Regions from separate parts of the Thalassolituus sp. UBA675 genome, predicted to be linked through region 2. Evidence: predicted binding sites of a transcription regulator. Region 2 holds the regulator's gene; each other region holds the start of a gene.
What was found. Region 2 encodes FNR, which switches genes on or off when oxygen is low (the NO sensors DNR and NnrR bind a similar motif). Its sites were predicted from a motif close to TTGATNTANATCAA; they were not measured.
Positions count from the first base shown of each region.

Region 1: uspE (universal stress protein UspE) is a predicted target of FNR. The motif match lies at 5,297-5,310, and genes of this name have one in related genera.
Region 3: B3007_RS10815 (bacteriohemerythrin) is a predicted target of FNR. The motif match lies at 3,308-3,321, and genes of this name have one in related genera.
Region 4: hemN (oxygen-independent coproporphyrinogen III oxidase) is a predicted target of FNR. The motif match lies at 853-866, and genes of this name have one in related genera.

Region 1 covers NZ_DBNJ01000009.1:296,638-304,550, forward strand. The annotation lists gene sucC (ADP-forming succinate--CoA ligase subunit beta) at 1-758, shown strand, start outside; gene sucD (succinate--CoA ligase subunit alpha) at 758-1,630, shown strand; gene B3007_RS05145 (propionyl-CoA synthetase) at 1,779-3,668, shown strand; gene B3007_RS05150 (flavodoxin family protein) at 3,783-4,262, opposite strand; gene uspE (universal stress protein UspE) at 4,298-5,224, opposite strand; gene B3007_RS05160 (LysR family transcriptional regulator) at 5,375-6,253, opposite strand; gene leuC (3-isopropylmalate dehydratase large subunit) at 6,410-7,828, shown strand; gene leuD (3-isopropylmalate dehydratase small subunit) at 7,843-7,913, shown strand, end outside.
Region 2 covers NZ_DBNJ01000026.1:325,776-333,688, reverse strand. The annotation lists gene ccoG (cytochrome c oxidase accessory protein CcoG) at 1-492, shown strand, start outside; gene B3007_RS12255 (FixH family protein) at 587-1,081, shown strand; gene B3007_RS12250 (heavy metal translocating P-type ATPase) at 1,078-3,519, shown strand; gene ccoS (cbb3-type cytochrome oxidase assembly protein CcoS) at 3,522-3,755, shown strand; gene B3007_RS12240 (sulfite exporter TauE/SafE family protein) at 3,748-4,425, shown strand; gene fnr (fumarate/nitrate reduction transcriptional regulator Fnr) at 4,454-5,218, shown strand; gene B3007_RS12230 (hypothetical protein) at 5,473-5,967, shown strand; gene ttcA (tRNA 2-thiocytidine(32) synthetase TtcA) at 6,024-6,986, shown strand; gene B3007_RS12220 (hypothetical protein) at 6,992-7,480, opposite strand; gene greB (transcription elongation factor GreB) at 7,548-7,913, opposite strand, start outside.
Region 3 covers NZ_DBNJ01000026.1:23,907-31,819, forward strand. The annotation lists gene B3007_RS10800 (homoserine dehydrogenase) at 23-1,327, shown strand; gene B3007_RS10805 (substrate-binding periplasmic protein) at 1,476-2,234, shown strand; gene B3007_RS10810 (LysR family transcriptional regulator) at 2,304-3,239, shown strand; gene B3007_RS10815 (bacteriohemerythrin) at 3,388-3,816, shown strand; gene B3007_RS10820 (D-hexose-6-phosphate mutarotase) at 3,800-4,714, opposite strand; gene B3007_RS10825 (GreA/GreB family elongation factor) at 4,776-5,255, shown strand; gene B3007_RS10830 (lipase family protein) at 5,448-6,263, shown strand; gene yghU (glutathione-dependent disulfide-bond oxidoreductase) at 6,303-7,145, opposite strand; gene B3007_RS10840 (YacL family protein) at 7,263-7,619, opposite strand; gene rnt (ribonuclease T) at 7,619-7,913, opposite strand, start outside.
Region 4 covers NZ_DBNJ01000024.1:95,415-103,327, forward strand. The annotation lists gene B3007_RS09995 (TetR/AcrR family transcriptional regulator) at 1-593, opposite strand, end outside; gene hemN (oxygen-independent coproporphyrinogen III oxidase) at 960-2,336, shown strand; gene B3007_RS10005 (hypothetical protein) at 2,388-2,951, opposite strand; gene B3007_RS10010 (GNAT family N-acetyltransferase) at 3,084-3,839, shown strand; gene B3007_RS10015 (GGDEF domain-containing response regulator) at 3,875-4,813, opposite strand; gene B3007_RS10020 (glucosaminidase domain-containing protein) at 5,148-5,942, shown strand; gene B3007_RS10025 (PilZ domain-containing protein) at 5,939-6,274, shown strand; gene B3007_RS10030 (acetate/propionate family kinase) at 6,312-7,496, shown strand; gene pta (phosphate acetyltransferase) at 7,489-7,913, shown strand, end outside.

The sequences.
Region 1 (7,913 bases), on a different contig from region 2:
CACACGAAACACCTGAAAAAATCCTGAAAGCCGAGATTGATCCCTTAGTAGGCGCGCAGCCGTACCAAGGCCGGGATCTGGCCTTTAAATTGGGTCTTGAAGGAAAACAAGTAGGGCAATTTGTAAAAATCTTCCTTGGTCTGTCTAAATTATTCCACGAAAAAGATCTGGCATTGCTGGAAATTAACCCTCTGGTAGTTACCAATGAGGGCGATCTCCACTGCCTCGACGCGAAAATTAACATCGATAGCAATGCTGTGTATCGCCACAAAGATCTGCAGGAAATGCACGATCCTTCTCAGGAAGATGAGCGTGAAGCACACGCAGCGAAATTCGAACTTAACTATGTCGCCCTTGATGGCAACATTGGTTGTATGGTGAATGGTGCAGGTCTGGCGATGGGTACCATGGACATCGTTAAGTTGCACGGTGGCCAGCCTGCGAACTTCCTGGATGTGGGCGGCGGCGCGACGAAAGAGCGTGTTGTTGAAGCATTCAAAATTATTCTCTCCGACGAAAATGTCAGCGCCGTTCTGATTAATATTTTCGGCGGTATTGTACGCTGCGACATGATCGCTGAAGGCGTAATCGGGGCGGTAAAAGAAGTCGGTGTGAAAGTGCCGGTGGTTGTACGTCTCGAAGGTAACAATGCGGAACTTGGTTCTAAAGTTCTGGCTGAAAGTGGTTTAAATATTATTGCAGCAACCAGCCTTGCGGATGCTGCGGAGCAAGCGGTTAAAGCTGCGGGGGGCAAATAATGAGTATTTTAATTAATAAAGATACCAAGGTTATTTGTCAGGGCTTCACTGGCTCTCAAGGTACCTTCCATTCTGAGCAGGCCATTGAGTACGGCACAAAGATGGTTGGCGGTGTTACACCGGGTAAAGGTGGCACTGAGCACCTTGGCCTTCCAGTGTTTAATACTGTCGCTGAAGCCGTTGACGCTACAGGGGCTGAGGCATCTGTGATTTATGTACCTGCGCCGTTCTGTAAGGACTCAATCCTTGAGGCGGCAAATGCCGGTATCAAACTGATCGTTTGTATTACTGAAGGCATTCCTACTCTGGATATGCTGGATGCAAAAGTTAAGTGCGATGAGCTTGGTGTGCAGCTGATCGGTCCGAACTGCCCAGGGGTTATTACTCCGGGAGAATGTAAGATCGGTATTATGCCTGGTCATATTCACCTGCCAGGCAAAGTGGGTATTGTATCCCGCTCGGGTACCCTGACTTACGAAGCGGTTAAGCAAACCACTGACGAAGGTTTCGGCCAGTCGACTTGTGTTGGTATCGGTGGTGACCCGATTCCGGGCTCTAACTTCATTGATATCCTGAAAATGTTCCAGGAAGACCCTGCCACTGAAGCCATCGTAATGATTGGTGAAATTGGTGGTACTGCCGAAGAAGAAGCAGCAGCCTTCATCAAAGAGAACGTGACTAAACCTGTGGTTTCTTACATTGCAGGTGTGACTGCACCTCCAGGTAAGCGTATGGGCCATGCCGGCGCGATTATCTCGGGCGGCAAAGGCACAGCAGACGAGAAATTCGCGGCGCTCAATGATGCTGGTGTAGCAACCTGTAAGAGCCTTGCTGATATCGGTAAGACACTGAAGGAACTGACTGGCTGGTAAGTCTTAGCTGAAGTCAGACAATATAAAAGCCCGCCACTGTTTCAGTCGCGGGCTTTTTTATTTTAAGAGCAACCGCGATTCTATCCCTAAGTCGAATAGGCGCTGTTAGTCGACTTTCGTATTCTGAATGAATACCTGGAGGTGGCTAATGATGTATGAAACCGATTACCGCGAGGCTCGCGACAATCCAAAGGCGTTCTGGTCTGCACAGGCAGAGAAAGTGCACTGGTTTAAAAAACCAACCAAGGTACTCAGTCAGGATGAAAATGGAATAGACCGTTGGTTTGCCGATGGTGAATTGAACACTTCTTTTCTGGCACTCGATTATCACGTTCTGAATGGCCGTGGCGATCAGGCTGCACTTATTTACGACTCGCCTGTTACTGGAAGCAAACGCTCTTATACCTATCGTGAATTAACCCAAGAAGTGGCGCTTTTCGCAGGCGTGCTGGCTGCCCGGGGCGTAGAAAAGGGGGATCGGGTTGTTATCTATATGCCGATGGTGCCTGAAGCCGCGATTGCTATGCTGGCTTGCGCTCGTCTCGGGGCGGTTCATTCGGTGGTGTTTGGTGGATTTGCGCCCAACGAATTAGCCGTCCGTATTGATGATGCAACGCCTAAAGTGCTTGTCACGGCCTCCTGCGGAATAGAAGTCGACCGGATTATCCCCTACAAACCGATTGTGAATGATGCGCTATCCATGGCGAGTCACCGACCTGATTCCTGTTTGGTACTGCAACGAGAGCAGCATCCTTGTGATCTGACTGCTGGTTTTGATCTGGATTGGCAAGAGGCGCTGGGGTCAGCATCACCAGCAGACTGTGTGCCTGTGTTGTCGACGGACCCCCTGTATGTTCTTTATACGTCAGGGACTACCGGTAAGCCCAAAGGGGTTGTCCGCGATAATGGCGGCCATGCCGTGGCGATGCGTTATTCCATGGATTCCGTCTATAACATAGGTCCGGGGGATGTCTTCTGGGCGGCATCGGATGTGGGCTGGGTCGTTGGGCATTCGTATATTGTTTATGCGCCTTTGATTACCGGCTGTACTACGGTCTTTTATGAAGGCAAGCCGGTTAAAACACCAGACGCTGGAGCCTTCTGGCGGGTGTGTGCTGAATATAAGGTGAAGGCCTTATTTGCTGCACCAACGGCGTTTCGTGCTGTACGGAAGGAAGACCCGGAGTGTGCTCTTGCCGGACAGTACGACCTCAGCGCATTAACAACCATTTTTATGGCCGGTGAACGCCTTGATCCACCCACTTACGACTGGGTGGTCGGGCACCTGAAACGGCCCGTCGTTGATCATTGGTGGCAGACGGAAACTGGCTGGGCTATTGCGGGAAATCACGTGGGCTATGGTCTTGCGGAAACGAAGCCTGGCTCGGTAACGCGTCCGTCTCCTGGTTTTAATGTTGAAATTCTGGATGGTCACGGCAAGCCTGTGCCTGCCGGTGAGCAGGGCAGTATTGCCATCAAATTACCTATGCCCCCGGGCTGCCTGCCAACGATCTGGAACAATCACGACCGCTTTGTGGATGGTTACCTGAGTACCTTCGACGGCTACTACGTTTCGGGTGATGGTGGTTACATCGATAAGGATGGCTACCTGTTTGTTCAGGGGCGCACCGATGACATCATCAATGTCGCAGGCCACCGCCTGTCGACCGGTGAAATGGAGGAGGTTGTGGCTGGTCATGATGCAATTGCGGAGTGCGCTGTGATTGGCCAGGCCAGTGACCTCAAAGGCGAAGAACCCCTGGGTCTTCTTCTGTTAAAAGATGGTGTGACAATCGATGAAGCGACTCTGGAGTCCGAAGTCATTCAGCGAGTGCGTGACAACATCGGTGCCGTTGCCAGTTTCCGTCATGCTGTGGTTGTCCAGCGTCTACCGAAAACCCGCTCAGGGAAGATTCTGCGTAAGGTGTTGCGCAACATCGCTAACAGTGAGGAGTACCAAACTCCGTCAACTATCGATGATCCGGCGTGTCTTGTCGAAATCGAAGAAGTTTTATTAAAAAAAGGCTTAAGAAAATGAAACTTTGAGGAACTGATACGTGAATGTCGTATCTGAGCTTACGGTTGTTGCAAAACAACCGTTATGATTGCTCCCCCTCTACGCCGGCCTTCGGGTCGGCGTTTTTTTATCCTGCTAAATAATACCTTCTGACAGAGCGGTTGCGATGGCCTCACCAATCTCACCGACTTCGTCCAGCCATGCTTCCTGCCACGCACCTCTGAGCACCACTGGTTCCTGAACCCAGCGCCAGCGTAATCCGGTTGTGATGGTTTGCAGGGCGCGGACAGTGCCTGTGCCATCGTGGCCTGCACGTACGATGGCTATACAGGGGAGTCCCTGTTTGTTGTCCAGCACCGGGTAATAAACGCGGTCAAACCAGTCCTTCATTGCACCTGACATATAGCTCAGGTTTTCAGGGGTTAATAAGATAACTCCTTCGGCTTGCATGAGTTCATCGACGCCTGCATCTAACGGTGCTTTGGCGGTGAATGTGAGATTAGCGCCAGCTTTTTCTATGCCAGAAATAAGCCCGTCACGGAGACGGGCCAGATTTTCAGAGGGGCAGTGCGCAATAATCAGGAGGTTCTTTGTCTGCTTATCAGCGGATTTCATATTCTCTCGACTTACGGGGTTACGCGATATGTGGGCTATTCAATATCAGGATTAACGCCGTCTTTGGGTTTAATGATTAATACATCGCAACTGAGTTTATCGACGAGCGCTTCTGCTGTGTTGCCAATCAGGACACCGCTCAGACCTTCGCGACCGACAGTGCCAACGACGACGAGATCGGCTTCAATCTCTGCGGCCACATCCGGCACGACTTGTTCAGCATCACCTTCAAGTACGTGGACATGATCTTCAGCGACGTTGAACTTTTCGGCCCAGCGAGCTGTTGCCTCTTTATGCTGGTCAGTAATGTAATTCTGAATGTCTTCTGGTGGAGAAACCTCAGGCACCATGGCGAGGGCGACAGCGACCATAGGGTAAGCGTTTGCAATATGCAGGTCCGTATCAAAGTGATCAGCCAGATGCTCTGCATAAGACAAAATGTTGTCATTGATAAGAGTGTGCCCTTTGTCTGAGCTGGTGGCATCAATACTGGCGAGTATACGGTTGTGCTTCCAGGCATCGGATGATTTAACCATCATGACAGGCGCCGGGCAGTGGCGCATCAGGTTCCAGTCAGAGTGCGAGAACAGCCGATCGATCAGGCCGTGTTTCTGAGTCGACTTAATAACCAGGTCAAACTCCGTATCGCGAGCCGATTCAATGGCGGCATCGTGCAGGTGCTTCTGCCAATGAACTTCTGTATTTACGCGCAGGCCTTTGCAGCTATCCAGCTCAGTAAGCGAATCCAGCCAGAGTTGCGCCTGACGCAGGAGGGCTTGCTTCACACTACTTGCGGTCGTGTCTGCCAATTGTGAGGCCTGGTCGCTAAAGCTGTCCCAGGCTGAGGTGATTAATGTCAGGTCGGCATCAAGCGCGTTCGCCAGCCAGCATGCGCGCTGCAGGCCAGGCTGCTCTTCGTCGTGTTTATCCAGCACTACCAGAATGTGATTGATATCGAGCATGATATTCTCCTCAGCGCCGCAATGGCGTAGTCCGTTCTCTTAGTGAGCATATCGCTTTCAGGTGTCAGCGTCTTGCTCTGCCTCAAGGTAAGTAGTCTTAAGGTAAATCGCCTTAAGGTACGACCCCTATTGGCCGGTCAGGTTCTTACTTTAGTCGTCGGCACTGGCGTGCAGGAGGTCCATCAGTGCGGTAGCTGCATTGCTTTGCGTTCGATGTTTCAGGAATACGGCGCCAAGCTGTCGGCGAAGACTCGTCCCCGGCCAGTTGATTACGGTTAAAGCGTCATCATTCACCATTGATGAGGGCAGCACCGACCAGCCCATCCCGACCGAGACAAGCATCTTAATGGTTTCGAGATAGTTGGTAGGCATGGGTGCCTTTAAGGTCAGTCCTTCGGCAGCAAAGACATTGTTTATGAGCTGATAGGTAATCGTATCTGGCTCAGGCAATATGGCGGGCTCGGACGACAGGTCCTGAAGTAAGACCTGGGGGATGTCAGCCAGCCGATGATTGGCTGCACAGACGCATACCATATCGTCCTGCCAGAGTGGGATGGCAGCAATGTCACTTTTAGGTGTTTGCTCCAGTGTTGTCAGTGCGAGGTCGACCTGACGTAGTCTCACCGCCTGGTATGCACGCTCAGAACCCATAAACTGCAGGTCGAGATCCACATTTGGGTGAGCATGTACAAATTTCCTGAGAACAGGCGGTAGTCGGTGTAGCCCGATATGGTGGCTGGTCGCTAAGGTCAGGCTGCCGCTGATGTCGCCGGATATATTCTCCAGTTCAAGTTCTGTGTCTGATACAAGATCCAGAATATGTTGCGCTCGGGGGAGCAGGGCTTCGCCAGCCTCGGTCAGGCTGATGGTTCTGTTGTGACGATCAAATAGAGTGGTGCCTAGCTGCTCTTCCAGTTGCTTGATACGTTTACTGACCGCCGATTGCGTCAGATACAAAGACTCTGCTGCTGCTGAAAATGACTTTTGCTCAGCGACTGCTATAAACGCCTTTAACGATTGTGTATCCATGTCACACCCCGGAAGAGCTGATACTAAATAGTAGCTGGTATTCCCAGTAGGAATTCAAACTAGAAAAAATATGAATTTCTGTTGTTTATCAGCTCAGGTATCATTCAGCAAGTGATTAATGATGAGAACCTAACTAAAGAGATGGGAGTACCGAGCATGGCCGGCAAGACTCTTTACGACAAACTCTGGGATCAGCACGTGGTGAAAACCCGTGAAGATGGCACAGCGTTGATATACATCGATCGTCAGCTTCTGCACGAAGTGACCTCTCCACAGGCGTTTGAAGGTCTGCGTATTGCAGGTCGCAAGCCATGGCGCTTAGACGCTAACCTGGCGACACCTGACCACAATGTTCCGACCACCGTACTTGAGCGTAAATCAGGTATCGAAGGTATTCAGGATCCGGTATCCCGTATTCAGGTTAAGACTCTGGACGACAACTGCGATCATTTTGGCATTAACGAATTCAAAATGGCCGACAAGCGTCAGGGCATCGTGCACGTCGTTGGCCCAGAGCAGGGCGCGACGCTGCCGGGTATGACGGTTGTGTGCGGTGACTCCCATACGGCAACCCACGGCGCGTTCGCTGCACTGGCGCATGGTATTGGCACCTCCGAAGTTGAGCACGTGCTGGCGACTCAGTGCCTGATTCAGCGCAAAATGAAAAACCTGCTGATCAAGGTCGACGGTGAGCTGGGCAAAGGTATTACCGGTAAAGACGTGGTTCTGCACGTGATTGGTGTCATCGGTACCGCCGGTGGTAACGGTTGCGCCATGGAGTTCGGTGGTTCTGCTATCCGCTCTATGAGTATGGAAGGCCGTATGACCATGTGTAACATGGCGATCGAAGCCGGTGCCCGTGTGGGTATGGTAGCGTTCGATGAGATCACTGCTGAATACGTGAAAGGTCGCCCGTTTGCGCCTAAAGCAGATCAGTGGGAACAAGCCGTCGCTGCATGGTCTGACCTCAAGTCGGATGACGATGCTGAGTTCGATAAAGTCGTTGAGATTCGCGCCGAAGACATCAAACCACAGGTGACCTGGGGTACCTCTCCAGAGATGGTGACGACCGTTGATGGCACGGTTCCAACGCTTGAAGACGCTGAAGACGATGTGGAGCGTTCAGGCTTTACCCGTGCTTATGAGTACATGGGCTTAAAGCCGGGTCAGAAAATCACGGACATTAAGCTGGATCGTGTATTCATCGGTTCTTGCACGAACTCCCGTATTGAAGACCTGCGTGCCGCTGCTGAAGTTGCGAAAGGTCGTAAAGTGGCGGACAGCCTGATTCAGGCCTTAGTCGTACCGGGCTCTGGTCTGGTGAAAGCTCAGGCAGAAGAAGAAGGCCTGGATAAGGTTTTCGAAGAAGCTGGTTTTGAATGGCGTGAGCCAGGCTGCTCTATGTGTCTGGCGATGAACGCCGACAAGCTGGGCAGCGGTGAGCATTGTGCTTCCACCTCTAACCGTAACTTCGAAGGTCGTCAGGGCTACGGCGGTCGTACGCATCTGGTGAGCCCCGCGATGGCTGCAGCTGCTGCGATTGCTGGTCACTTTGTCGACGTGCGTGAATTTTAATAGGAGAACCTGAGATGAAAGCATTTACTGTACATCAGGGTGTTGTCGCTCCTATGGACCGCGCCAACATCGATACCGATATGAT
Region 2 (7,913 bases):
GATAAGCCTAGAGGTCTGATCCGCTACACCACAGAGAACGAGCTTGAAGGCAAGAAAACCCATATTCTTCGCCCTCGCCTGTTTGGCTACGCCGGTGCCATGGTTCTGATGATGGGTGGCCTGGGCTATGCCATCCTCGACCGCACACCGTTTGAGCTGGATATCGAGCGCGACCGTGGTCGCCTCTATCAGGTCACGGTGAATGATACGATTCAGAATGCCTATACCCTGAAGATGATGAATATGTCTCAGGAGGAGCACACCTATGTCCTGAGCGTCGATGGTCTTGATGGAATCAGACTGCTTGGCGACACTGAGTATCAACTCAGCGTTAATGAGCTGAAAGAGACCACCATCAACCTTGAAATCGACCCGGATGAGGTGAAAACCTCGGCCAGTAAAACAGACATTGAGTTCGTCATCGTCAACAAAGATACCGGTGAAGAAGTGACCCGGGAAGAAAGCCGTTTTATCGCACCAAGAGCGATCTGAACGTCATATAACTTCCTGACACAGTAGCACTGGAGCCCTATCGCCCAAGTAGTTACACTTGGGCGATTTTTCATTTTTCCCCTGGATACCTTGCATGACTAGCGAAAAGACGACCCCTTGGTACAAAGAACCCATGATGCTGCTTGTCATCGGCGTACCGCTCGCCGCTGTAGTATGGGGCTTCATCATGTTGTCACTCGCACTCGACACCAAAGACTCGCTCGTGAGCAACAGTTACTACAAGGACGGCATGAGCTATACGCAGGATCTGCGGTTTCATGAGGGCGCCCGCCGCCTCAATGTTCAGGCAGACCTGACCTTCACCGAAGACGAAATCATCGTAAACGCGACCTCCATTGCCGATGAAGACCCTGGCTCTCTGCAGCTTCAGTTGATTCACCCGACACTAGAAGATCGTGACCTTACTCTGTTTCTGCAGCGTACTCCGGGTGGTCAGTACGTTGCCGCCAATGAGCTGGAGCTGCCGCAGAAGCGCGTTATCTGGCTGACGAGCCCGGATCAGGAGTGGCGCGTTACAGCGCGTACAGTCATCGAAAACGGTAAGAAGATTCAGACAGTCACTCAATGACGCAAACCCTCCGTACGCCCTGCTTTCACTGCGGTGAACCGCTGAAAGCAGGCCAGCAGTGGACGGCCATCATCGATGGCAAAGAAGAACCCATGTGCTGCCCAGGCTGCAAAGCCGTGGCCGAAACCATCGTTGCTTCTGGTCTCAAAGATTACTACCGTCACCGCACAGAACTTCCACAGATATCGCCTGCGAACGAAGACGACGAGGTCCTGACCGCTCGCGAGTCTCTCAGTCTGTATGACAGCGAAGCCTTGCAGAAGCAGTTTGTTGCGACGCAGGGAGAGGAGAAAGAAGCGACACTGATTATCGACGGAATCAGTTGTGCCGCCTGTGCCTGGTTGATTGAGCACAGAATTAATCAACTGAAGGGCGTCGAACGGGCGACGCTGAATCTCTCGAACCACCGCCTCGTCGTCGCGTGGAATAACACCGACATAGCGCTCTCCCAGATATTCGAAGCCATCTACCGCCTCGGCTACAAAGCCGCGCCGTTTTCATCAACAGAAGACGACGCGCAGCGCGAGCGCGAGGGCAAGAAAGCGATCCGGCGCCTCGCTGTCGCCGGTATCGGCATGATGCAGGTAATGATGCTTGCGGTGCCCCTGTATGCCGGCATGGCCGAACAGTACGAAGTCTTTATGCGCTTCGCTTCGATGATTCTGACCTTACCGGTCGTGTTATACAGCGCCCGACCGTTCTTTGATGCGGCAATACGCGATTTGAAGACACGCCATCTGACCATGGATGTACCTGTGTCACTGGCAATTATTCTCGCTTTCTGCGCCAGTATCTGGAGCACGTTCAACCAGGGCATCGAAGTTTATTTTGACTCCGTCTGTATGTTCACTTTCCTGCTGCTGCTTGGGCGTTTTCTGGAAATGCGCGCCCGCCATCGAATGGGCAAAGCGGGCAACAATCTGATGACACTTCTGCCGAATGTAGCGCTGAAACAAACGCAGGACGGTGAAGAAATCATCGCCGCAGGTGACATTTCAACCGGCGACCGTTTGTTATTGAAACCCGGGTACCCAGTCCCTGCGGATGGCGTTGTGATTGAAGGACAGAGCACCGTCGATGAATCGGCACTGACGGGCGAATACATGCCACTGAACAAGCAAGCCGGTGACACACTGATCGGCGGCACCATGAACGTCGAAAGCCCACTCGTGATGGAAGTTACGGCCACCGGCGCCGATGCGCAGCTATCGACCATCGTTCGCCTGATGGATCGCGCGCAACAGGAAAAGCCCAAAGTCGCTCTTATTGCCGACAGCATTGCCAGTCGGTTCGTTGCCGCGGTTCTGATTATCTCCGCGTCGGTGTTCAGCTACTGGATGTTTCAGGGCAACGACCATGCCTTCTTTATCGCTCTCTCTGTTCTCGTCGTTACCTGCCCATGTGCCCTGTCACTTGCTACACCAACCACTCTGACAGCGGCAACAACGGCGCTGCGCGAACGCGGCTTATTAATCAGTAAAGGCCATGTTCTGGAAACTCTGCAGTCAGTGAACCGTGTAGTGTTCGACAAAACCGGCACCCTGACGCTAGGGCACCTGACTCTGACAGAAATCCGCCCTGTTGCGGGCGGTACAGACAACAAGATGGAGCTGGATCAGGATACTCTGGCCTCAGTAGTCGCATCGCTTGAACAACATGCCAGCCACCCGATTGCTAAGGCGTTTCGCCACTACCCGGTGCTACCTACCGAAGATATTCAGCACCACCCGAGTCAGGGCGTCAGTGGTCAGGTTAATGGCTACAGATTCCGTTTTGGTCGCCCGGATTTCGTCTGGCCGGAGGGAATTCTGCCGCCCGAGAGCGCATCAGGGCAGTGGTTATTGCTTGCCGATGATAATCAGCCGTTGGCCTGGTTTCTCCTCAATGACACAGTACGCCGCAGTGCGTCTCCGTTGGTCGAGACACTGAAAGCCCGTGGTATTGAAGTCGCCCTGCTCACCGGCGACCCGTCTCGATCTGCGACCCTCGTTGCTGATGAACTCGGCATTACCGATGTCCGCAATGGCCTCAGCCCGGAAGATAAGCTTGCCATCGTGCGCGAGTGGCAACAAAAGGGCGATACTGTTCTTATGGTAGGAGATGGTATTAATGATGTTCCGGTACTTGCGGGCGCGGATGTCTCGCTGGCCGTGAATGAAGCTACAGATCTTGCGAAAACCAACGCAGATACCCTACTGACCAATGGCCGCCTTGAAGTCATTGCTGATGCGTTATCAGTCTCCCATAAAACCCGCAATGTCATTCGTCAGAACATCGGTTGGGCGTTACTATACAACCTGATCGCGTTACCACTTGCGGCGGCCGGTCTGGTTCCGCCCTGGGCCGCGGCCATTGGCATGTCATTCAGCTCACTACTTGTCGTTCTGAATGCTCTGCGACTGACCCGTCGCCCACCTGCACTTACTGCTGAGAGCTGACCATGGATATTATTTACGTACTGGTTCCCCTGTCGATTGCCCTGCTCGCCATTGCAGTTGCCATCTTTTTCTGGGCTGTGAAAGGCGGCCAGTTTGATGACCTGGATTCGCCCGCGCACAAGATTCTGTTCGATGATGATGAGTACCTGAACGAGCGCCGCGAAGATAGCGTTGAGACCAATTCAGACGCGGATTCAGAGTCAGACGGCGAACCCAAAAAATCCAAGAATGACTGAACCCTTATCCCTCCTTACCGCCCTGCTACTTGGCTTATTTGGTGCTAGCCACTGCCTGGTTATGTGTGGTGGAGTTGCCGCGGCAGCAGGACAGCTGGACACCCAGCACAGAGTCCGGGCTTCACTGCTGTTCAATTTTGGCCGCATTACCAGCTATACCCTTGCAGGCCTGATTGTTGGCAGTCTCGGACTTTGGCTGTCGAGCCTGCACGAAGCTCTGATGATCACACTACGTTCAATCGCAGGCGTTATGCTCATATTAATGGGTCTCTACGTCGCGCGCTGGGCACTGTGGCTCACCCGCATTGAGCAAATTGGCCAACTGTTCTGGCGCAGAATTCAACCCCACGCCCAGAAACGACTGGGCCGTTCAGACCCAGCCAGCCAGTGGCTTCTCGGCATGTTGTGGGGATGGTTGCCGTGTGGGCTCATATACAGCACCCTGAGCTGGGTAGCAGCTAACGGTCAGCCTGCGATGGGCGCCCTGACCATGTTTGTTTTTGGTCTCGGAACCTTTCCCGCTATTTTATCCGCTGGGCTGGCCTCGGCATCCGTGATGAATATTATTCGGCATCAGTGGGCGCGAAATATTGCGGGCCTATTATTGATCGGTTATGGTTGCTGGACTTTGGCCTCCGTGTGGCAACCAGCCATGTTCGCAGCCGCTTGATCTAAAGTATTAGAGATCGTTCTTGCCTATGAAAACGTCAGTTAATGCTCCTATGCGTGGAGCACAGCCTCATTGTCAGACCTGCTCACTGAATGCTCTGTGTCTGCCACTTTCCCTGACTGAAAGCGATATGGAACGTCTGGACGACATCATCCGTCGTGGTCGCCCGATCCAGAAAGGCCAACTGCTGTTTCAGCAAGGTACAGAATTTCAGTCTGTATTCGCGGTTCGTACGGGTGCACTGAAGACCTACACCCTGGCAAGTAACGGCGAAGAGCAGATCACAGGTTTTCACCTGGCCAGCGAGCTGATCGGATTGTCTGGCTACAACGCAGGCACGTATCCGCTGACGGCAAAAGCCCTCGAAACCACAACAGTATGTGAAATTCCGTTGCAGCAGCTTGAACAACTGGCGGATGAGCTACCTGATTTGCGTCGTCAGCTGATGACCACCATGGGCACTGAAATCCGGCACGATCAGAACATGATGCTGCTTCTCAGCAAGAAGAATGCAGAAGAACGTGTTGCCTCTTTCCTACTAGATATTTCGCAACGTTATCAGCGTCGTGGTTTCTCAGCGACTCACTTCCGCCTGCCAATGTCACGTGTCGACATCAGTAACTACCTGGGCCTGGCGGTAGAAACCATCAGCCGAGTGTTCACACGCTTCCAGAAAAATGAACTGATCGAAACACAGGGCAAAGAGATTATCCTGAAAGACAGCGACACCCTGTATGATCTCGCGGGCCTGACACGCGCCAACGATGAGTGTCTGCATCAGGCAGAAAGCTGATTTAAATTTTGGCTTTTAGCATCCTAATGAGCACACGGACCGTGCTCATCCTCTTTTCGCTCGCTATATCAGACATTGGTCACAGTGCGCAAATATTTGCTTCCCCCTGAGACCTGCATCACTATGCTTCACGTACTGGGCAGTACTATTGAGTAAACATCTGATAACAGGCGCTGCCTGTACCGGCAGTTATTCAGGTACGCTTATTGCTCCTGATATTGAGACTGCCAAAATTACACCCTCTGGAGTTTCTGATGGGTATAGATGCTGATGATTTCCGGACGTACGTTATTCGTCCAACACTGCAGAAACTGGACGCTAACAGTGCCGACGCAGAGCTTTTACTGCTGGGTACTGCAGCCATTGAGTCTGAGCTGGGCTCATTCCTGAAAACAGAGGGGCAACGCACCTCGGGTATTTACCGGCTGCATGGCCTGACGCACCGGCATATCTGGGATGACTATCTTGCAGATCGGCCAGAACTGGCCAGTAAAGTGCGAGGCATTGCCAGCCAACGGGAATTCCTGGAGAACCCGCACGCTGAACTAACAACAAACCTCGCCTATGCGACCGCTGTTACCTGGCTCGCCTACGTTCGCCACCCTCAGTTCACCCTGCCCCGTGGCGCCAGTGTGGTGCATCTGGCAACGCTCTGGAAAAACTGTTATCACACCCGTGACGACCTGAGCGTACAGGACTTCGTGCAACGCTATGAAGAACTGGTTGAATCCAGTGACGCTGTGGCCTGATGTTTATATAAGCACCGCATTCTGATATAAAGCGCACCCTACGCATGGGGTGTTGTATGTCTGAATTGAACGTGTCTGAATCTGCTGTTTCACAACCTGAAGAAGGCTATCAGCCTGAGATCTTCGATCCAGCGGCCGCTGAGCTATCTGCAGAAGCTACTGAAGCTGCAGCCAATCAAGCTGAACGCAAATCCAGAACCGAATTCAACAAGCTCCAGAAGCGCCTTCGTCGTAACGTCGGCAAAGCCATCGAAGATTACCGGATGATTGAAGACGGTGACAAAATCATGGTGTGTCTGTCGGGTGGCAAAGACTCTTACACCATGCTGGAAATTCTGATGAGCCTGCAAAAGAGCGCGCCCGTCAACTTCGAGCTGATCGCCGTCAATATGGATCAGAAACAGCCAGGCTTCCCTGAGCATATCCTACCGGCTTACCTTGAACAGGTGGGCGTGCCCTACCATATCATCGAGAAAGACACCTACAGCGTCGTTAAAGAGATCATCCCTGAAGGAAAAACCACCTGCGGGCTATGCTCACGCCTGCGCCGCGGTACTCTGTATGGCTATGCAGAATCGATTGGCGCCAACAAGATTGCATTGGGTCATCACCGTGACGACATCATCGAAACTCTATTTCTGAATATGTTCCACGGCGGCAAGCTCAAGGCCATGCCGCCCAAGCTGCTCAGCGACGACAAAAAGCACGTTCTCATTCGTCCTCTGGCGTATTGCAAAGAAAAAGACATTGAGAAGTTTGCCATCGAGAAAGAATTCCCGATCATTCCCTGCAATCTGTGCGGTTCTCAAGAGAACCTGCAGCGTCAGAACATCAAAGGAATGCTGGCTCAGTGGGAGAAAGAACAACCAGGACGCAGTGAAAACATCTTTGCCGCTGTCTGTAACGTTGCGCCATCACAGCTGGGCGATCGCGAACTGTGGAACTTCGAAGGTCTGCAGGACGAACAGGATAAGAGCCACCTGGGTACCCGCATTGACCTTCTGGCGTCGGACGACTGACCCGCTCAGACTCCGCCGCCAAGCATACGCGTAATATTGACCTGCATGTCGCCAGGCCCCCGGAGCAGCAGGTCGAATTCGTAACGTCGCTCATTCATCATATCTTCCGCCATCGCCTTGAGGCGACAAGCATCCCGCGCCAGGGTCGGCTGCGGCATTTCAATTCTGACCAGATAGTCTTTTTCAAGCGGCTCTACGGCCAACGTTGATACCGCCGAGGTCGGGGCACCCGCAATTCCTTTCCGTATCCATTGTACGAACAGCCCGTGACTACCATCGTCGTTCTTCTTCCGAATCAGACGGATATACCCTTCAGCATCTTCCGATTTCCACGGGCAAACCTGAGTCACTGCATCGACCCAGACCGGCATTACATAGGCTTCTGACAGCGCATCTTTAGCGTCTGAGTTCGAACCTGAACCGTGAGCCGCGTGATTATCGGCCAGAGCCAGGGCCGGTATAGCGAGCAGCGTAAGCAGCCATCGTTGCATCATCATGCACCTCCTTTGCTCAAGATTAGTTCATACCTGCCCGTGCGTCATATTCCCGTACGGGGATCACTTACGAGAACTCGGGTGTGGGCCGCTTATCCCAGTCAGGTCGCTCGTACCGTACGCTGGCAATAAAGTACGTCGCCTCACCTTTCGGTAGGCGCACCGTCACCTCATCATCAACGAACTTACCGATTACGCCACGGGCCAGCGGCGCATCGACGCTGATATAACCATGCGGCAAGTCGATCTCATCTTCGCCAACGATACGGTAACGCAGGATCTCGCCCTCTTCGTCTTCCAGTTCGATCCAGGCACCGAAGAAAACCTTATCCAGATCTGTGGGCGGGCGGTCGACTACGGTGACTGCCTCAATGCGCTTGCCGAGAAACCTGAGACGACTATCAATCTGTCTCAGGCGCTTTTTACCGTAAAT
Region 3 (7,913 bases), 300 kb from region 2:
CGACCTGACAGGAGATTTGATCTTGAAACCGGTAAAAGTAGGTATCTGCGGTTTAGGTACAGTTGGCGGTGGTACATTTAACGTACTGACTAATAATGCGAAAGATATTGCACGCCGTGCCGGTCGGGACATTATTATCGAGCAGGTTGCCATGCGTCATCCAAACCCGGCGGTGGAAATCGGCTCGGTTAAGACGACAGAAGATGTTGCCGACGTCATCAGCAATCCTGATATCGATATCGTGGTCGAACTGATTGGTGGCTACACCGTAGCAAAAGACGTAGTGATGGGCGCCATCGAAAACGGCAAGCATGTCGTCACTGCGAACAAGGCTCTGATCGCCGTTTACGGCTCTGAAATCTTTGCTGCTGCGGAAGCGAAAGGCGTGTCTGTGATGTACGAAGCCGCTGTCGCCGGTGGCATTCCGATCATCAAGGCCATTCGTGAAGGTCTGGCGGCAAACCATATTAACTGGCTTGCAGGTATCATTAACGGTACCGGTAACTTCATCCTGACCGAAATGCGTGACAAAGGCCGTGATTTTGCCGACGTACTGGCAGAGGCCCAGGCGCTGGGGTATGCCGAAGCTGATCCGACGTTTGACGTTGAAGGTATTGATGCTGCACACAAGCTAACCATTCTTGCGTCGATCGCTTATGGTATCCCGCTTCAGTTTGAGCATTGCTATACCGAAGGTATCAGCAAAGTGGCTCCAGAGGACGTTGAATACGCAGAAGAGCTGGGTTATCGCATCAAGCACCTCGGGATCAGCAGCCGCACCGAGAAGGGCATTGACCTGCGTGTGCATCCGACTCTGATCCCTGAGCACCGTCCGATTGCCAAAGTCGACGGCGTACTTAACGCTGTGACCGTAAATGGTGATGCCGTAGGCGATACCCTGTACGTAGGTGCTGGCGCAGGCGCTGGACCTACTGCATCTGCCGTGGTCGCTGATGTGATCGATCTCGCACGCACACTCGAAGCACCTGCTTCTGCCAGTGTGAATCACCTGGCGTTCGACAGTGAAAGCATTGATAACTTGCGTGTATTGCCGATCGAACAGGTAGAAACTGCATACTACCTGCGCATCCAGGTTCAGGACCGTACTGGTGTACTGGCAAGCATAGCGACCACGCTGAGCGAGCACGACATCAACATCGAAGCCTTGATTCAGAAAGAGCCGCGTATGGAAAACGACCTGGCTCAGATCATTATTCTGACCCACAAAGTGGAAGAAGCGCGTATGAACGCTGCGATCGAGGCCGTTGAAAACCTCGACAGTACACATGGCAAGATCACCCGCATCCGTGTAGAGCATCTCGACTGATCTCTGTAACACCGCCATCTGTGACAGAAAACGGAGCCTCAGGGCTCCGTTTTTTTGTCCTCTCTGACTGTCTTTACAGACAAAAGAGAGGCGTTCTTATATGTTTAGCATATTCTTAACCAGTAGTTATTCATTCAGGACAGGGCTTATGTTGAGTCGGATTGTAGTTTCTCTGGCTTTTATGCTGGGAATGTCGTTCTCTGCGGTCGCAGAAGAAAAGGTCGTACGACTCGCTTCTCTGGAATGGGCGCCATACACCAGTAAGACACTCAAGAATCAAGGGGCGACTACAGAAGTAGTGCGTCGTGCCTTTGCAGCCATGGGATATGAGCTTCAGGTAATTTTTTACCCATGGGAGAGAGCCGTCAAAATGGGCAGCGATGGCAGTTACGGCCTGGATGGTTTCTTCCCGGAGTATTATCGTGAAGACGTCAATGAGGGCATCGTGTTTTCGGATCCGGTTGGATACGGGCCTCTTGGCCTTGCAGAGAGGGTTGATATGGTAGTCGACTGGAAAAAGCTCGAGGATCTGACGCCATACACCATAGGCACCGTTCAGGGGTATGCCAATACCATAGAGTTTGATGAACTGGTTATTGAACAGACCCTGAATGTCAGTGAAGCTATGACAGATGTTACCAATCTGATGAAACTCGTTTACGGCCGGGTTGATCTCTCGGTTATTGATCAACACGTATTCGCTTATTTACTGGCAACGAATCCGGAACTCAATGCAGTACAGGATCAGTTGTTGTTTCATCAAACGCTGCTGGAGATAAAGTCTCTCTACGTCTGTTTCAACGAGGGCAGCGCTGACCTTGCTGAAATCCTTAATCAAGGGCTCGCCAAAATTGACATACGAGCCACGCAGGACGAGATATTCTCTAACTATTACCCTAATCAATAGTTCTCTTTTTTTCATTCTTCAGATGAATAGTGTACCCTTCGCGACTATGTCCTATTGCGTTGCATTGCTATGAATCTTGATCGTATTGACCTCAATCTTCTCGTTTATCTTGATGTATTGCTTCGCGAAGGCAGCGTAACCAAAGCTGCTCAACAGCTGGGCATTACCCAGCCCGCTATGAGTAATGGATTACGTCGACTGAGAGACCTGTTTGGCGATCCTCTGCTGGTGCGAACTTCTGATGGTATGACAGCAACAGAGCGTGCTCAGGAGCTACAGCCAGTAATCCGTAAAGCCTTGGGCGAGCTACAGATGGCGCTGCAACCTCAAGAGGAATTCGACGCAAGAATCAGCCATCGCGTTTTCCGGATTATGGTGAGTGACTACGCTGAATCTACGTTGGTGCCGGAGTTGGTGAAGCGTCTGCGCAGTGATGCCCCCGATGTTATTCTCGATGTACTCACCCCTTCTGATGTGACGTTTAAAGATGTCGAAGCAGGTAAAGTCGATATGGCAATTAACCGCTTTGATGAGATGCCTCAATCCTTTCACCAGATGGCGCTCTGGCAGGATGACTTCGTCTGTCTGGTGAATCCAGACCATCCCAATGTTGACCGATTTGATCTGGACGCGTACCTGGCGAGTAAGCATATCTGGGTAAGTAAAACTGGTATGGGCGCAGGTGTCGGTATCGATCCGGAAAAGGTCGTGCGCCTGGGTTGGGTAGACAATGCATTATCTAAGTTGGGGCATAAACGAAAAATATCTGTATTTACCCGTCATTATCAGATGCCAGCGTTACTCGCGCTCAACAATGACCTGGTTGCTACTTTGCCTCGGAAGGTAGCCGATATGCAGGCAGAGTCAGCATCTCTGCAGGTGAAAGAGCCTCCGTTTAAGATTCCTCCGTTCGAGCTCAAGATGGCATGGTCCCCCTTGCTACAGCATCATCAGGCGCATCGTTGGTTACGGCGTACGATCGTTGATGTGGCGCAGTACTGTTAATTTGCTCATCTTACTTGTTAAGTGCTATTAGCCTGCTTTTGGCGAATTGTCCGGATTTGTCACGCTGCTTGATTCACATCAAGCCAATGCCCTCCAATTAGGACACAATAGAGCCTGTTGATAAGGGTATTAATTCGGGGGGGCAGTTATGTCCATGATGTTCTGGGATTACCCGCAGTTGTCTGTTCAGTTTATGAATCGTGAACACGAGACCTTTGTGGGACTCATGAATGATGCAGAACAAGCGCTTACGATGGGCACCTTCTCGATTCAGCACTTCAAACGGCTAGTTCAGCATTGCCAGGAGCATTTTGCACACGAAGAGCGTGAAATGCAGAGGACGCACTTTCCAGGTTTCGAATTACACAAGAAACAGCACGATCGTGTGTTGCTGGAGATGACTGAGCTTCTCAAGGGATATGTCGCGGCTCAGGACATTGAGCCATTGCTCAGGTACCTGCAGGACATATTACCTGAATGGTTTACTCAGCACATTCACACACTGGATCAGGTGACGGCGCAATACCTCACTGCCGCCTATGCCAAATCAAACCGTCGGGCTAAATTGATCGGTTAACCAGGGTCATGCGCAAAGTATGGCTTTCGCCAGGCTCAAGCGATACTGCGGCGTCCATAACATCCGCGGACTCAACGCAGAACATGTTTTTCCAGGCGTCATTCTCAAACTGACTCAGGCGTGCTCCTTTATCAATCCACGGGTTCCAGACAATCGCAGTGCGGTTATTTCCGCTTAAAATCATGGTTGAGCCGGGAGATTTCAGGGTGAGATCGCGGCTCACCGCGTAAATCCGGTCGGTTTCTTCGACGAATGCAACAGGTCCGTTCTGCGTTTTGGTTACCCAGCCATCGAGGGCATCGATATATGACTCATCTTCAAGTCCGGCGATGCTGGTCTGGTTAATATCGGTCGTAGGGAAATAGGTATGCAAGGCCTGAGAGACTGTGACCTTTTTCTGCCTGGCAGTTGTTGTGAGAGCCAGTGTCAGCGCGGAAGCCGACATGGTTATCTCAAGTTTAAGTGAGGCCTCGCCGTTCCAGGCTGGGTGTGCGGGATTCTCAAGAGACAGGCTGAGTACAATGTCTGAGTCAGATTCAGCGACAGAGGTCAAGCTCCAGTCCTGAGAGCGGGCGAAGCCGTGTGCTGGTGCATTGTCACCGGTGATATGTGCTGCCACAGATGACGGATTCTTAGCAGCATCACCGAACCAGGGCCAGCAGATGGGGATTCCACCACGCAGAGAGGTGCCGGTTTTATATTCTGCAGCCTCGCTTAGCCAGAGCCACTCTTCGCTCTGGACGGCAAAGCGCAGCAGCTGTGCGCCTTGTATCGCCAGATCTGCACTGAAGTCGGTATGGCGAACCAGGATCACTGGCAGAGCATCGCGCATTTCTACCGACAGGTATTGAGTATCGCTCAGTTGCTCGCGCAGTGCGTTATACTTCTGCAGAGTCATAAGGCAGTTCCGAATCTGGGAATTTACGTCGATGATGACACAGTGCTGGTGGGATAAATAGTTGAATAAACAATTACTTAAAGACGCGTTACTGAGATCACTCGACGAAGAGATCAATGCCGCATTAGCGGCCGCAGGTGAGGCACATGCAACGGCCTCGCATGGCGAAAATAAGCCCGAGAACCAGTACGATACTCTGGCGCTGGAGGCGGCTTATCTCGCCCATGGGCAGTCTGAGAGAATTCTCCAACTGCAACAGGCCAGAATAAACCTGAGCCGCTGGGTCGCTCCGGATTTCAGTGAGTATGACTCGGTGCGGATGGGCGCCTGTGTGGCACTGCTTTCTGAAAACGACGAGGAAAGAAACATATTTATTGCTCCTGTTGGTGGCCGGGAACTGGAATTTGAAGGTCAGAAGATACTGGTGGTTAATCAGGAAGCACCAATAACCCGGCGCCTGAGTGGCTTGCAGATCGGCGATGAAGTGGAGCTGACTCTGGGGGGGCGCAGCAGCCTCTGGGAACTGCTCGCTATTCATTAATTTCCCTTTCTTTTGGGGTGGTCGCAGCACGCCACTAAAAATAGTATGTCGCATTATTGGTGGTCAATGCAGGTCAATTGTCGTGTCTCACCTATTGAGTGGCTGAGCCAGAGCAGAGTGTCATAGACCTGTTATTCGCCGCTGTCATATATCTGCTCTTTGACTTATAGAAGAGCAGCTAAGGACAGTCCAATGCGAGCGATCTCACCGTATAACACCAAACTCGACAAACATAATGCTTACTGGATGGCGCGTATTGCTGAGGCAGTATACGAGTGCACTTCTGATTGTGATCAACTGCCTAATGAAGCCACGATTCTGGCTGGGCTTAAGCAAGATGATGACGGCTTTCGCTCTGTTATGGGAGTTGATAAGAACTCGGCGCAAGCTGCTCTCGTCGAACACGACGATTATCTGTGTATGGCGTTTCGCGGCACAAACGAATTAGCTGATTGGCTTGATAACCTTAATGCGTTTTCTACACCGCAGCTCTTTGGCGAATTTCATCGTGGTTTCTGGTTGTGTTGCGAAGATGTCTGGGCGCCTATGTTTGCGCGTTGTCTTGAGCTACAGAGTGAGAAAAAGCGCCCTGTTTTTCTGACTGGGCATAGCCTCGGGGGAGCCATGGCGACGATTGCTGCCGCGCACTTTGTGCAGATGGACAAACCCTTCACCAGTGTTTATACCTTTGGCCAGCCGCGGGCGATGACACGAGAGACTGCTCAGATATTTAATATGGAGTGCAAGTCGCGTTTTTTCAGATTCCACAACAACAACGATATCGTGACACGCGTGCCTGCCCGGGTGATGGGCTACAGCCATATTGGCAGTTATCTTTATATTTCTGAAGAAAAAGAAATTTATCGCGAATCAGGTTTCTGGTTTCGTTTTCTTGATTATGTCGATGGCGCTCTCAGCGATCTGCGTGAAGCTGGCATTGACGGAATCAAAGATCATGATATGGGCGAATATCTCCAGGCCATTGAAGCCTGGGATATTCGCGACTAAGAGTGCAGTCAGCAGAAGCCACTAACTACACGTACCAGCTCACTCTGGCATATCTTTGCTGGAGTGACGCTCGGGGATCTGCTCTGATGCCTCACCCCAGGTTCGGTTAATTTTGCGGCCACGTTCGACCGCTGGGCGTTGAGCAATTAGTTTCGTCCAGCGTTGCAGGTGCTCGTAGGACGTGACGTCGAGAAACTTTCCAGCCTCGTACAGGTTGCCCTGAGCGAGCTCGCCATACCAGGGCCAGATAGCGATATCGGCAATCGAGTATTCATCGCCTGCCATATAAGTATTGTTGGCGAGGTGTTTGTCCAGCACATCCAGCTGGCGCTTAACTTCCATCGTGAATCGTTCAATCGGGTATTCGTATTTTTCCGGGGCGTAAGCGTAGAAATGCCCAAAACCACCGCCAAGCATCGGCGCCGCGCCCATTTGCCAGAAAAGCCAGTTAAAGCATTCGGTCCGGGCAGCATGAGCTTCCGGAATAAAGCGTCCGAATTTTTCTGCCAGGTAGCGCAGAATTGAGCCCGATTCGAAAACCCGTACCGGGGTCTCACCTGACTCGTCTATTAATGCTGGAATTTTCGAATTAGGGTTTACTTCAACAAACCCGGAGCCGAACTGATCACCTTCGAGAATGTTCGTCAGCCAGGCATCGTATTCGGCGCCTTTTTCGCCGGCGGCAAGCAGCTCTTCCAGCAGAATAGTCACTTTCACTCCATTAGGTGTAGCCAGTGAATAAAGCTGTAGAGGGTGTTCGCCTTTGCTCAAAACCTTATCGTGAGTTGCACCAGAAACAGGGCGATTAATATTTGCGAACTGACCGCCGTTGCCTGGTTTCCAGGTCCAGACCTCGGGGGGCGTGTAGGTAGTGTCACTCATTGACCGGCTCCTGTTAGTAAATAATTTATTTCATACTAACGGGAAGACAGTGTGCTTAAAGGTGAGTTTCTGAGACAGTCTGTCTAATTAGGCGTTTAACCGGTTGTTTCCTGAGTATCAGTAACGGAACTGAATCCAGCTTTCAACAACGGCTTTTAAGTCTTCCAGGCCGCATCCTGACGTCAGCTCCATTGTGCTGAGCCCTGCGTCTTCATCCAGGTCGTCGTCACTGTCCGCGGTAAGGCGGGTGACATTGACTTCACCCTCGCTGAACATAACCTCAAATTTTGGCGTGGCCAGAAGCTTTTCGTTAAAGGTGCCACTTTCGAGATCATTAATCAGATCGAGCAGGGCAAACGTCATGTCCCGTTTGGGAATGATGTCGGTGTTCAGCCACAGGGCAGTGACTTCCTGCCCCATGTCGAGACGAACAACCAGTTCGCCTGATTCGTCGTAACAGAACTCGTGATCCATCAGGCGTCGTCTTCTGCTAATGGCCAGCCGCCAAGGTCTTTGTAGCGGTTAACGATGTAGCAGAACAGTTCAGCGGTTTTGAAGGTATCGTACGCCGCGCTGTGAGCTTCGTTGTTGTCGAACTCAATACCGGCGACCTTGCAGGATTTAGCCAGTACCGTCTGCCCCAACGCGATCGCTGCAATAGACGCAGTATCGAACGACGAGAATGGGTGAAACGGATCACGCTTGATGTCGTTGCGATCTATCGCTGCACGCAGAAAGCCGTGATCAAAGTGCGCGTTATGTCCCACC
Region 4 (7,913 bases), on a different contig from region 2:
TCAGGAATCAGATCAACGCCTGAGAGCAGTTTAGGCAGGGCTTTGTAGTAATAAGTATCAATGAGTCCATGCAGAGACGAAACGAAAAACAACGCCAGTTGTTTCTGTCGTGCCTCTGAGGCAGCAGAGATGGCCGGAACCGCATCTGCCAGCATAGATAACAGGTGCGACTGCCATTCTTCGGCCAGACGATCCACCTGGAGTAGCACGTCACGATCGACAACTTCCGGGTCCGTCAGCGTCATTTTGGGTGGCTGGAACATCAGCTGGTAATAGCCCGGTGAGCGCTGCGCAAACTGAATCAGGTGCCCGGCAAAGTTATAGAGTGCCGAACGCGGGTCAAGATGCTGACTCATCTGCTCGTTAATATCCTGGAACGCCATTTCAAAACCGCGGCGACGGGTGAAAACGAACAGAGATTCTTTGTTAGGAAAATAGTTATAGATGTTGCTTGCTGTCATCCCGAGTTGAGATGCCAGTTTTCGCATCGACAGATGATGAAAGCCAACCTCAGCCATCACGTGCGACGCGCTGTCCATAATTCGTTCGCGCTGCGCGGCAATTTCTTCCGGTGTAAACGGCTTTTTAGGCATAGCTGACCCCAAATGCTCCAATCATGTACGCATGTTTATTAGAATTTTTCGCTGCACTTCATGTACATAGTCAGGAAAGCGACTATAAAACGATCAATCATTGATAAAATCAAGGCCATCAGAGGCCTAACCTCAACAATCCCCCACACTTTAAGGGACTATCCTGTCCAGCACCAGACCAAACCCGCCAAATTCCTCATCAGGCTGTTGGCAGCATCCATCAGTAACCGACTAAGAGACGTTTGAATCTACCCGTGATTTGATTCAGGACAAGATGCCCGGCTGATCGCAAGCGTATTCTTCTGCTAATTCATCGTCACTTACTTCTTCAATACTTATTCAAATATTCAAAAAACAGGCCAGCACATGTCGCAACACCTTACTTGGGACCCACTGATGATCCAGCGTTATAACCGCGCCGGGCCGAGATACACCTCTTATCCTACAGCGGTGGAATTTACACCGGCGACATCTGATGCCTGTGAGCGCTCCGCGCTGGCTGCTGACTCTGATAAACCACTATCGCTCTACTTTCACATCCCTTTCTGCCGTCACGTCTGTTACTACTGCGGCTGCAACAAAATAGTGACAAAACACAGAGACCGCGCAGAAGCCTACCTGGCAGAGCTTTACCGTGAAATCGATCTGAAAGCGGCATTGGTTGACCGCTCACGTCCGGTTGAGCAACTGCACCTGGGGGGCGGCACGCCAACGTACCTGAGTGATGATCAGTTGCGACAACTGATGACATACGTTCGTCAGAGGTTCAGCCTTCAGGATAACGAGAGTTCAGATTTCTCGATTGAAATTGACCCTCGAGAGCTGGGCCCTGACACCCTGAAGACCCTACGGGACCTAGGCTTTAACCGCGTCAGCTTTGGTGTTCAGGATCTGAACGAGCGTGTGCAGATTGCTGTGAACCGTGTTCAGCCAGAGGAAATGATTGAGGCTGTGATGCGAGACGCGCGGGCGCTGGGGTTCAGGTCTATTAATATTGATCTTATCTATGGTTTACCTCACCAGACCCGATCAACCTTTGCCGAGACACTGGAGCGCATCATCGATATGCGCCCGGACAGACTCTCCATCTTTAATTACGCTCACCTGCCAGAGCGTTTTATGCCTCAGCGTCGCATTAACTCAGAGGACCTCCCGGATGCGCCTGAGAAGCTGGCCATCTTCGGTACGGCCATCACCAGGCTCGATCAAGCGGGCTATCAATACATAGGTATGGACCACTTCGCCCTACCGGACGATGAGCTGGCCATTGCTCAACAGAAAGGCAAGCTACACCGTAATTTCCAGGGCTACACCACTCATGGTAACTGTGACCTGATCGGCTTCGGCGTGTCTTCCATCAGTCAGATTGGCTCTTCTTTTTTCCAGAACCAGACGGACCTGGGCAACTGGGGCGAGCAACTCAACAAGGGGCTGCTTCCAACGATGCGGCAAGTTTCATCAACCACAGACGACCTGATCAGAAAGACAGTCATTATGAGCCTGCTCTGTCATCTGACGGTTAAGTTCGATGATCTGAATACACTCTTTGCCATCGACAGCCGCTCCTATCTGAGTCGCTCGACAGAACAATTGCGTGAAATGGAAAAGGATGGACTGGTGACGGTTACAAGTGAAGCCATCAGTGTTACCAATGCCGGACGCCTGATGGTCCGTCAGGTATGTATGGCGTTTGATGCATACCGGGATGAGAACGAAACTCCGCGGTTTTCTAAGGCCATCTGAATCGCTTTATCGCCCTGCCAGAGCTATGCATCGAACGATGTGGCACCAGACCTACTCTGGCTGCCACAAACGCCAGTGGTGATCGACGTACTCAAGGTAAAGGGTCGCTTCAAAGGGCTTTTCTTCGGACTCCATAGCGCGCCTGAGAGGTCTTGCACGCCTGAAGACCGGCTCGCTGATCCAGTCTGCCAGACCGTCGACAAACCACCGAATATTTACTTCGACAAACCATCGGGCATCGCGCTCGATCGGGTCCGTCATCGTCACCAGAGACTTTACACGCCGCGTACCGTATGGCATCCCAGTAACTGCGTCATCTAACCAGTAGTAACGCCAGGCAACGACCACACGCTTGCGCCCTTTTTCTATTTCCTCAGTCGAAATTTTCCGCTCACGCCCGATCAACTCCATGTCGAAGAGTTCCGCCAGCTGACTGGCCTCAGCGCTGCGATCTGACTGCGATAGAGTCAATGGCAAGGAAGCTGGTTTCCAGTATAAAGTTTCACCAGCGTAATCACGATTGAGTACCTCAATCGCTGCTTCCGGACTGATATAGGGGACAGCATGTGAAGACGCACAGAAAAACAATAAAAATATCTGTAACAAAGGTTTCATAATTACCTCCATGCACTTAGGATAGCCGCTTTCTGACAGGCCACACGAGAGGTAAGGTTCTGCACGGAAATGTCATCCGTTTGTCACAGAACTGTTATAAATTCCGGCGTGAAAAAAGAAACAGGAAAACACATGGCACAGTCTAATGCCCAACTGAGAGCCACAGAGCCAGCAACCGGCATGGTGGCACGCATTACTTCAGATCCGCGTGAGATTCGTCAGGCGCTTGAGCTCCGTTACCGTGTTTTTGCCGAAGACATGGGTGCCGACGTTCAAGGCGCGGACATGGGCATCGATAAAGATCGTTTCGATGACATCTGCATGCACCTGATCGTAAAGGACAACGATACCGATACCGTCGTTGCCTACAGTCGTATCCTGACCAATGACCTGGCAGCCCGCGCCGGCGGCTTCTATTCGTCTACCGAGTTTGACCTGAGTAAAGTCCTGAAACCGGGCAAGACGTACATGGAAATCGGTCGTACCTGTGTTGATCCTGATTTCCGCACGGGTGCCGCCATTGGCTATCTCTGGGGATTCCTTGCAGAGTATATGGAAGTGAACCGCATCGACTACCTGATGGGGTGTTGTTCAATTCCTGTATCTGGTGGTTTCGAGCAGGCCAACGCCATCATGGATCATCTGCGTGAAAAACATATGACCCCTGACAACCTGCGCGCTGTTCCCAAAATTCCGGTGCCTGCGACCAATACTGAACTCGACGGTAAGTCCCTGGTTCCGTCATTGCTGAAGGCCTACCTGAGAATTGGCGTAAAAATCTGTGGTGAACCGTACCTGGATGCAGACTTCGGAGTCGCCGACGCTATGATTCTGCTGCGCCGGGAAGATATGAACTACCGCTTCCTCAGCCGCATTCTGCGCGGCTGAAGAATCCGACAGTGGGGCTAATTGCCCCCTGTCTTTCAATTGGTCATCAACGACCGGATAGAAGCAAGATCAACCGTCTCGCTGTAACGATTGCGCCCGCCTGCTTTAGCCGCATACAAGGCTTCATCTGCTGCTTCAATCAAGGCTTCCATACTGTCAGACGAAGACGGCTCTGCCCATGCCAGTCCCATGCTTACCGTCAGAATATCACTGGTATCCGACGCTTCGTGAGGCATGGCTGCTTCTGTCAGTGAAGAACGGATTCGATCCGCCACCACTTTCATGCCATCAAAATGAATGGATGGCAGAACCACCGCGAATTCTTCACCGCCAAAGCGGGCGACCAGATCCCGCGGGCGCTGCGCCTGCTCTTTCAGCGTCGCTGCTACTTTCTGCAGACAGTGATCGCCCTCAAGGTGACCATAGTGGTCGTTAAACGCTTTGAAATGATCGATATCCACCATGATCAGGCCGATATTGCCGCCCTCACGCTTCGCTCGCAGCCATTCGGCTTTCAGAAAATCATCGAAATAGCGGCGGTTTGCGATACCAGTCAGGCCATCAGTAACAGACAATGATTCCAGACGCTGCATTTCTTTGCGCGCTGCCAATAACTGATCAATCCGGAGACGGCACAGTTGAGAATTAAGCGGCTTACGCAGATACGCATCAGCACCTGCACCCAGTGAAGAGATTTCCACATCGTCATCATCAGGGCCCATCACAATCAGACCGATCTGACGGGTTTCAGGGTCCTGCTTCCAATAATGGCAGAAGCGCGACAATTGCTGTCCGGTAAAATTCTGATCTACGACTAACAGGTCTGGCTTGCGGTCTGGTTGATCGATCCAGTAATCCAGTTGCTCCTGATTCATCGCGCTTACCAGCGATACTTGCTTACCCAGCGCTTCACCAAGCTGAGCCTGCACAGACAGAGTCTCATCTGCAATTAAAATAATGGGTTCTGTTGCCATATTCCGGTGCCCCGACCGTTGTCCAAGTTAGGCTGGTCTGAGTCGCAAAACCGTTCACTGTCTGCACTGAAAACTCTCAAACCTGCCTTGAATATTATCGGCCAGCATATCGTATTCTTGCGCCTTGTTAATAAAATTTAACGTTTAATTACTGGACGCCAGTTAAATTAAAAGTTAAGCACTTTTTTCCGTCAGGATATTGTCAACCTTAACCCGATTTGTCCTATTCCGGGCCCCAGCAGTGACTTGCAGAAGGCCATTGTTACAGGCACCTTCAACCCCCACAGAGGAACCTGATAAACTAAGTTCATGTTTTTAAGAGGAGTTTCTCCCTATGTTCGTACGTACGATCTGTCTGTATGGCCTCGTGATAGCGGCATTTCTATTTTCCGGATGCAGCAATCAACCCGATGTCGCAACAGACTTCACCGTGGATAAAACGATCAGCAAAGAGAAACTCCCGGACTTTTCTTCATACACCAATGTCAAAGAAAAGAAGCAGGCCTTCTTCTCATTTATCGAACGCCTGGCAGATGAAGCGAACCGGGAGATTATGGCCGAACGTTCAGCCCTTCTCGCTATAAAGGAGTATGGGAAGTACGACGAGCTGGATGACAAAGCGAACGAATTTTTGCAGACGTTGGCCGCAAAGTACCGACTCGAGGACGTAAAAGAGACCAGTAAGCTGATAGAACGCCTGTTAGTGCGCGTAGCTCCGGTCCCGCCAAGCCTCGCCATGGCGCAGGCAGCCAACGAATCGGCCTGGGGAACTTCAAGGTTTGCCGTGAAAGGTAACAATCTGTTTGGTCAGTGGTGCTTCAGCAAGGGCTGCGGTATTGTGCCTGAGCAGCGAGCAGGCGATGCATTTCACGAAGTGGCTTCTTTCAAAAGTCCGTACGCCAGCGTGCGCAGCTACATGTTGAACATTAACCGCCATGACGCGTATCGCGAATTACGCCGCATCCGCTCAGAAGCAATGAAAAGCAAAGGCTTTGCCAGCGGCACTGTGGTCGCAGGTGGGCTCGAAAGTTATTCCGAACGAGGCCATGAATACATAGATGAAGTGCGCAGCATGATCAGATTCAACAAATTGGGAAAGTACGATCAGCCGGAAACCTCAGATTCATGACAGAGTCACATATCGAGGTCACGCTGTTTCGTCATCACTGGCTTCCTCTGAAGCGACGCAGTATCTCAGGCACAGTAACCTGGCTTTCCACCGACGGCATAACAGTCATAAGCCAGGGGCAATTGCCAATTGGCGCACGGGTCAACCTGACAATTTCCGCTGCAGAACATGAATTGAAGAATATCCCGGCTCAGATCGTTCGAGCGGAGCCCGGAGCACAGGGCAGTCGTTACAGCCTCCGCTTCCATAAAGAGCGACTTTTACAGCACGACGGCGATATCACCCTGAGATTATTGGGGTACCTGGCAAGCCAGAATATCCGGCCAGGCTAACCCCGACTCAACATACGGACAGGAGATATAAACACCGATGGAAGGCTCGGTACTGGTAGTTAACTGTGGCAGCTCCTCTCTCAAGCTTGCCCTATACAATAACGCTGAAGAAACTAACCCGGTTATAGAGGCTAATGCCGACCGCCTGGGAACAGAACAAGCCTCGTTGTCAGTCTCGGGGGAGATTGAACTTCAGACCTCGGGTAGCATGGATCACAGTGCCGCACTGACAACATTCATCAAGGCCGCGGAAGCTCAGTTGAAAGGGCTCAGAGGTATTGGACACCGGGTTGTCCATGGCGGCGAATCTTTTATCCAGAGCTGTACCCTGGATCAGGAAACCATTGTAGAACTCAAGAAAGTGTCTGGACTAGCACCACTGCATAACCCGATGAACCTTATGGGAATCGAACTCTGCGGCGAATTACTCCCGGGCGTGCCCAACGTTGCTGTGTTTGATACCGCATTTCACCAGACCATCCCTGAGTCTACGTACCTCTATGCCGTACCCTATGCCTGGTACAAAGATTACGGTGTCCGCCGTTACGGTTTTCACGGTACAAGTTATCGGTTTGTTGCTGCTGAAACCGCGCGCCGGTTAAAGCAGTCGCCCGAAGACCTCAATCTGATCATTGCTCACTTAGGGAATGGCTGCAGTGCCTGCGCAATCCGCCAGGGTCAGTCCGTTGATACGACCATGGGGCTGACTCCTCTTGAAGGCCTGGTTATGGGCACACGCAGTGGTGATATTGACCCAGGGCTGATTGAATTTATGAGTAAGGCCGCGGAGCAGCCACTCGATGACTTGATGACTTCGCTCAACCGGGAAAGCGGTCTGTTAGGACTTTCCGGTGGGCTCAGCAACGACATGCGGACTCTTCTTGAAGCGGAATCTGAGGGGGATGAAGCCGCGCGACGTGCGATCGATGCATTCTGCTTCCGTACTGCCCGTCACCTAGCTGCACTCAGCACCAACTTCACGCACACCGATGCAGTCGTATTCACCGGCGGCATTGGCGAGCATTCGGCCAACATTCGGCAGCGCATTCTGGCGTGCTGGAAGAACATTCCGTATCGTCTCAATAGCGAATTTAACCAATCGAACGGCAACGAAACCGGGCGAATCAGTGAACAGGGCACCCCCTTGGTCATGGTAGTTCCCACCGACGAAGAGCGCATGATCGCGCAGGACACATACAGGCTGACATCTGACCATGATTAATATTTTCATCGCCCCGACCGATACTGAAAGCGGCTTGACAACCATCAGCCTTGGCCTGATTCAGGCCCTCGATGCTCAGGGCCTGAAAGTCGGCTTTGTGAAACCGATCGCCCCAGGTTCTTCGGCCAACGAACGCTCCACTCAGCTCATCCGCAGTGTTCTCCACCTCGACACCCCAGAACCGATGGCACTGGCGGATGTTCAGCAGTCGGTCAGTAATGGCATGCTGGATCGCACTCTGGAGGATGCCGTCGGCCTTCACGCTCAGGTGGCCGAAGGCTGCGATGTGGTGATCATCGAAGGTCTGGTACCAGACCGGAGCGAGCCCTATACCGCCAAACTTAATGTTGAAATTGCCAAAGCCATGGGTGCCGACATTTTGCTGGTCACCAGTGCAGAGGGCAAAAGTGCCAGCCA